DNA from 2 places in the Mesorhizobium sp. M0208 genome. Region 2 is predicted to be linked to the other one. Evidence: riboswitches for the same ligand, from Rfam matches in the RefSeq annotation. Region 2 holds a riboswitch; the other holds the start of a gene.

Region 1 (3,404 bases), on a different contig from region 2:
GGCATCCGCGCGCTTGCCGCCGAGATCGCCGAGGACGCCGCCGCGACCAAGCTGGTCAATGGGCTCGGACTGCGGGTCAATCTTGTCGCCTCTCCCTTCGAACAGCCGCTCGGCCGGCGCACGCTTGGCGAGATCTGGTCACGGCAGGCGCGCTGGGCGCGGCTGCGCCGCGTCACCTTTGCACTGTTCTTTGCCCCCGAAATCCTGATCGGCGCGGCACCGCCGCTAGTGCTTGCACTGATCGCTGCGGCTGACGCCGGCGTCAGCCTGCCGGCAACCGCCATCGCCGTGCTGGTCGCGGCCTACCTGCCGGAATGCGCCTTGGCCTCGGCCAAGGGATGGCACCTGTCGCCGCGCACGATCCCGGCGATGATGGCACGAGACCTGATGCTTCCCGCCATTTGGGCGCGCGGATGGCTGAGCGGCGCCGTCGACTGGCGCGGCAACGTGATGACTATCCAGACAAAGACTGTCGCGGAGCTGGAAGAGACCCCGTCCGGCGCCTGATCGGCACGTCCCCGCTGCCTCTGTTCGGCCCGCCCTTATCCGGCAACTCTCAGTGCCTGCTCGATGTCTTCGAGCAGGTCGTCGGCGTCCTCAAGGCCGACTGACAGCCTGAGCGTTCCCGGTCCGATGCCGAGCTCGGCGCGGGCTTCATCAGTCAAGTTCTTGTGTGTGGTCGTCGCCGGATGGGTGATCAGGCTCTTGGCGTCGCCGAGATTGTTGGAAATCAGCACGACGTCGAGTGCGTTCTGGAAGGCAAAGGCCGCCTGCTTGCCGCCCTTCACATCGAAGCAAATCAGCGTCGAGCCGCCTGACATCTGCTTCTTGACCACGGCCGCTTGCGGGTGGTCGGCGCGGCCGGGATAGATGACGCGGGCGATTTGCGGGCGCTCGGCCAGGAAATCCGCGATGCGGCCGGCACTTTCCGTCTGCTGGCGTACGCGTAGCGGCAGCGTCTCCAGGCCTTTCAGCAGCGTCCAGGCATTGAAGGGCGAGAGGCTGGGGCCGGTGTGGCGGAAATAGTCATGCAGATTCTCGTCGATCCATTTCTTGTCCGACAGAACGATGCCGCCAAGACAACGCCCCTGGCCGTCAATATGCTTCGTGGCCGAATAGACGACGATGTGGGCGCCGAGCTGCAGGGGTTTCTGCTGCAAGGGCGTAGCGAAGACATTATCGACGATCAGCCTGGCGCCGATCGAATTGGCAAGTGCCGCGACGGCGGCAATGTCGACTACCTCCAGCGTTGGATTGGTAGGGCTTTCCAGGAAAAACAGTTTGGTGTTTGGCTTGACCGCCTTTTCCCAATTGGCGATGTCGGTGCCGTCGACCAGCGTTGCCTCAATGCCGTATTTCGGCGCCAGCGTCTCGATCACCCAGCGGCAGGAGCCGAACAGCGCGCGCGCCGCCACGATATGGTCGCCCGCCTTGGCGCTACACAGCAGTGCTGCCGTCACCGCCGCCATGCCGGATGCCGTCGCGCGCGCGTCCTCGGCTCCTTCCAGCGCGCACATGCGTTTCTCAAACATGTCGACCGTCGGATTGGCATAGCGCGAATAGATGAAGCCCGGCTCCTCGCCCTTGAAGCGGGCCTCCGCCGCTTGCGCCGTCTCGTAGACATAGCCTTGGGTGAGATACATCGCCTCGGAGGTCTCGCCGAAGCCGGAACGCAGCGTCCCGGCATGCACGAGTGCGGTCTGAGGCTTCCAGTCGCGCTTCTTGGTCATCATTCCATCCAAACACCAAAATTGGTCCAAACAACAAAAAACCGGCCGCGAAAGTCGCAACCGGTCCATATGGCCTTGCGGCCGACGGTCCTTTAGCGACTTGTTTAACGTGGCTGCAAGCCGACCGGCCAAATCACCACGGGATAACGAGCTTTAGACCCGCGCCACGCTTGCGTCAATTGCCGGCATGATTAAGAGGGTTGTACCAAGCAGGTGCCAAAGGCGTCCACGGTCGGACCTGCGACAGAACAAGACCTCGCCCGGCCTTCGAACGGAGCCAGACCCTTGCGGCAGACAGGCATTCTTCCCGATCAGCATATTTCCGAGCTGTTCCAGACGGGCGCGCTGAAATCGCCGCGCATGCTCGATGCCGATCAGATCCAGCCGGCCAGCCTTGACCTCAGGCTCGGCGACAAGGCCTGGCGAGTGCGTGCTTCCTTCTTGCCCGGCCCGGACCACAGGGTTGTCGACAAGCTCGACCGGCTGAAGCTGCACGAGATCAACCTCGCCGAAGGTGCGGTGCTGGAAACCGGCTGCGTCTACATCGTGCCGCTGCTCGAAAGCCTGGCGCTGCCCGCCCATATTTCCGCCTCCGCCAACCCGAAAAGCTCGACCGGACGGCTCGATATCTTCACCCGCGTAATGACCGACCGTGGCCACGAGTTCGACAAGATCGCCGCTGGCTATGAAGGCCCGCTCTATCTGGAGGTCAGCCCGCGCACTTTCCCGATCATCGTGCGGACCGGCTCGCGGCTGTCGCAGATCAGGTTCCGCACCGGCAATGCGCTCTTGTCGGAAAGCGAGCTGCACGAGTTGCACCGCGCCGAAATGTTGGTCGCCACCGAACCACCCAACATCTCAGGCGGCGGAATCGCGCTGTCGATCGATCTCGACGGCGACAAGGACGGGCTGGTCGGCTATCGCGGCAAGCACCACACCGGCCTGGTCGACGTCGACAAGCGCGCCGCGCAGGATGTCGTCGATTTCTGGGAGCCGCTCTACAAAAGCGGCGCCGGCGAGCTGGTGCTCGATCCGGACGAATTCTACATCTTGGTGTCGCGCGAGGCGGTCCATGTGCCGCCACTCTACGCCGCCGAAATGACGCCTTTCGACCCGCTGGTCGGCGAGTTCCGCGTCCATTATGCCGGTTTCTTCGACCCGGGTTTCGGCCATTCGGCGTCGGGCGGCACCGGCAGCCGGGCGGTGCTCGAGGTGCGTAGCCACGAAGTGCCGTTCATCCTCGACCACGGCCAGATCGTCGGACGGTTGGTCTACGAGCACATGCTGAAACGGCCGCAGGCGCTCTACGGCACAGATCTCGGCTCGAACTATCAGGCGCAGGGCCTGAAACTGTCCAAGCATTTCCGCGCCGCGCGATGAGTTTGGAACTGCCAATCTCCCCCACGAGGGGGGAGATCACGCTGTCATCGACGCCTCAAAGCGCCTTCACCGCCACCTTCACCGGCTGCTCGATTTCAAGCGGGTTGCGCAGCGGCAGGCCGAAATCCTGCGCCTCGATTTCGAATACGTCACCGGCCTCGGTCCTGATGCCGTCGGCGAAGGACAGTGTTGCCGTGCCGAACATGTGTACATGCACATCACCCGGCTGGCGGAAGGCCGAGTATTTGAAGTGGTGATGCTCGAGATTGCCAATGGTGTGCGACATGTTCGCCT
Region 2 (3,404 bases):
GAAGGCGTCGTGGCCGCGGTCGGTCTCGATCTCGACGAACGAGACCGAGGCGCCGGCCGCGTTCAGCGCGTGCACGACCGAGCGGCTTTCCTCGGTCGGGAACAGCCAATCGCTGGTGAACGAAACCAGGCAGAAGCGCGTCTTGGTGCCGGCGAAGGCATCGGCCAACCGGCCGCCATGGTCGGCGGCGAGATCGAAATAGTCCATCGCCCGGGTCATGTAGAGATAGGAGTTGGCATCGAAGCGATCGACGAAGGTCATGCCCTGATGGCGCAGGTAGCTCTCGATCTGGAAGTCGGCATCGAAGCCGAAGGTCAGGGCTTCGCGATCCTGAAGGTTGCGGCCGAACTTGCGGTGCAGCGCTGCTTCCGACAGATAGGTGATGTGAGCGGCCATGCGCGCCACCGCCAGCCCCTTTTCCGGCCGCTTGCCGTGCTCGAAGTATTTGCCGCCATGCCAGTCCGGGTCGGCCATCACTGCCTGCCTGCCGACCTCGTGGAAAGCGATGTTCTGCGAAGAATGGCGGGCGCCGGTGGCGATCGGCAGCGCCGAGAAGACGCGCTCGGGATAGCTCGAGGCCCATTGCAGCACCTGCATGCCGCCCATCGAGCCGCCCAGCACGCTGAACAGCTGTTCGATACCGAAATGCTCGACCAGCATCAGCTGCGCGCGCACCATGTCGCGGATGGTGATGATCGGCAGGTCGAGCCCGTAGGGCTTGGCGGTGGCGGGATTGGTCGAGGCGGGGCCGGTGGAGCCGAGACAGCCGCCGATGACGTTGGACGAGATGACGAAGAAACGATCGGTGTCGATGATCTTGCCGGGGCCGATCAGCACTTCCCACCAGCCTGGCTTGCCGGTCACCGGATTGGTGTTGGCGACATGCTGGTCGCCGGTCAGCGCATGGCAGACGAGGATGGCGTTGGAGCGCGCGTCGTTGAGCGTGCCATAGGTCTGGTAGGCAATCTGGAAGGGCGACAGCAGCGTGCCGGCGTCGAGCTTGAGCGGCTTGTCGGCGCCGAAACGCAACACCGGGCTCGACGGCTGGTCGGCCTCGTTGTTGGTTTTTCGCGCGCGCAAAGCGACCATCATATCTCCTTGCCCGCCTTCAGTTGTCCACCGCCAGTCTGGGCAACAACCAGCCAGGGCAACAAAAAACCGGCCATGCCTTCGCAAAGCCGGTTACAAGATGCAAACGGCCCTTTAGCAAGTTGTTTAACGTGGCTGCAAGCCGACCGGCCAAATCACCACGGAACTTTCGCTGCTCTTCTAGGACCGACGCATGGCTTCGTCAACGGCAAGTTCTTGATCCCGAATTGCCGCCCCTCGACATTCCGGGCCACGGCTTGTATTTCCGCTGCGGCTTCCGGATGGAGGCACTCTCGACGGATTTCATGGAATGAGCCAGATACCGGATCAGACACGTCCAAGGCCCCGCGCCGGCATCATGGACATCGAAGCCTATGTACCCGGCAAGAGCGCGGCGCCTGAAGGTGTCGCCAAGGTCCACAAATTGTCGTCGAATGAGAACCCGCTCGGCCCTTCGCCAAAGGCGATAGAGGCCGCGCGCGCGGTCGCCGACAAGCTCGCGGTCTATCCCGACGGCAGCGCCAGGCGTCTGAGGGAAGCGATCGCCGAGGTGCACGGGCTCAACCCGGCGAACATCGTCTGCTCCAACGGCTCCGACGAGATTCTGGGCCTGCTGGCGCAGACCTACCTCGCGCCCGGCGACGAAGCCATCATCACCGAACACGGCTTCATGGTCTACAAGATCTACATACAATCGGCCGGTGCCGTCCCGGTTACGGTCAAGGAGACCGATGAACGCGCCGATGTCGATGCAATCCTTGCCGCGGTGACGCCGCGTACCAGGATCATCTTCCTTGCCAATCCCAACAATCCAACCGGCACCTACGTGCCGTTCCAGGAGGTGCGCCGCCTGCATGCCGGCCTGCCGCGAAACGTGCTTCTGGTGCTGGATGCAGCTTACGCCGAATATGTCCGGCGCAACGATTATGAAGCCGGCGTCGAGTTGGTGGGTAGCGCAGAAAACGTGGTCATGACCCGCACTTTCTCCAAGTTGGGCCTGGGCGGCGCGCGGATCGGCTGGATGTATGCGCCAATGCATATCATCGACGCGATCAACCGCGTGCGCGGGCCTTTCAACGTCAATGCGACGGCTATCGAGGCCGGTATCGCGGCGATCCGCGACCGCGTCCATATCGAGCGCAGCGTGGCGCATAACGAGACCTGGCTGGCATGGCTGACCGAGCAACTAAGCGGGCTTGGGCTGCGGGTGACACCGAGCGTCGGCAATTTCATCCTTATCCACTTTCCCGAGGACAAAAAGCATTCGGCGGCGGCCGCCGACGACTACCTCAGTGCGCGCGGCTACATATTGCGGCGCGTTTCCGGCTACGGTTTTCCGAACGCGCTGCGCATGAGCATCGGCACCGAAGAGGCCAACCGCGGCGTTGTCGCCGCACTCGCGACATTCCTGAAAAGCTAGAACACCATGACCTCACCGATGTTCGAAAAGATCGCGCTGGTCGGCATCGGCCTGATCGGCTCGTCGCTGGCCCGCGTCATCCGCCGTGAGGGGCTCGCCGGCCAAGTCGCGATTTCGACGCGCAGCGAAGCGACGCTGGCGCGGGCGAGCCTACTCGCCCTCGGCGACACCTACACGACGGATGCGAAAGAGGCGGTTCGCGATGCCGATCTGGTCGTCGTTTCGGTGCCGGTCGGCTCTTCGGGTACCGTCGCCGCGGAAATCGCGCCGACGCTGAAGAAGGGCGCCATCCTTACCGATGTCGGCTCGACCAAGGCATCGGTGATCGCGCAGATGCAGCCGCATGTGCCTGATGGCGTGCACTTCATTCCCGGCCATCCTTTGGCCGGCACCGAAAAGTCGGGACCAGATGCCGGTTTTGCCGAACTGTTCGAGAACCGCTGGTGCATCTTCACGCCGCTGCCCGGCACCGATCCCGCGGCACTGGAAAGGCTCTCGGAATTCTGGCGCCGCTGCGGCTCCAACATCGACACGATGGACCCGCAGCATCACGACATGACGCTGGCCATCGTTTCGCACCTGCCGCACATCATCGCCTATAACATCGTCGGTACCGCCGACGATCTGGAGTCGGTGACCAAGTCCGAGGTCATCAAATACTCGGCTTCCGGCTTTCGCGACTTCACCCGTCTCGCGGCGTCCGACCCGACCATGTGGCGTGACGTCTGCCTGCACAACAAGGACGCCATCCTCGAAATGCTGGCGCGATTCTCGGAAGATCTGTCCTCGCTGCAGCGGGCGATCCGCTGGGGCGACGGCGAAAAGCTGTTCGACCTGTTCACCCGCACCCGCGCCGTCCGCCGCTCGATCATCGAGGCCGGCCAGGACATCGACG

What was found. Region 2 has a riboswitch for S-adenosylmethionine ahead of metX (homoserine O-acetyltransferase MetX). Riboswitches for the same ligand answer to the same signal wherever they lie in the genome.
Region 1: linked by a shared signal. The riboswitch ahead of NKJ17_RS02315 (O-succinylhomoserine sulfhydrylase) and the one ahead of metX (homoserine O-acetyltransferase MetX) in region 2 are both predicted to bind S-adenosylmethionine.

The regions. Positions count from the first base shown of each region.
Region 1 is NZ_JAMYSP010000002.1:46,334-49,737, reverse strand. Features, by position in the region: gene NKJ17_RS02320 (ceramide glucosyltransferase) at 1-507, shown strand, start outside; gene NKJ17_RS02315 (O-succinylhomoserine sulfhydrylase) at 543-1,733, opposite strand; SAM riboswitch at 1,803-1,880, opposite strand; gene NKJ17_RS02310 (2'-deoxycytidine 5'-triphosphate deaminase) at 2,016-3,110, shown strand; gene araD1 (AraD1 family protein) at 3,166-3,404, opposite strand, start outside.
Region 2 is NZ_JAMYSP010000003.1:333,767-337,170, forward strand. Features, by position in the region: gene metX (homoserine O-acetyltransferase MetX) at 1-1,089, opposite strand, end outside; SAM riboswitch at 1,184-1,261, opposite strand; gene hisC (histidinol-phosphate transaminase) at 1,400-2,509, shown strand; gene NKJ17_RS05545 (prephenate/arogenate dehydrogenase family protein) at 2,516-3,404, shown strand, end outside.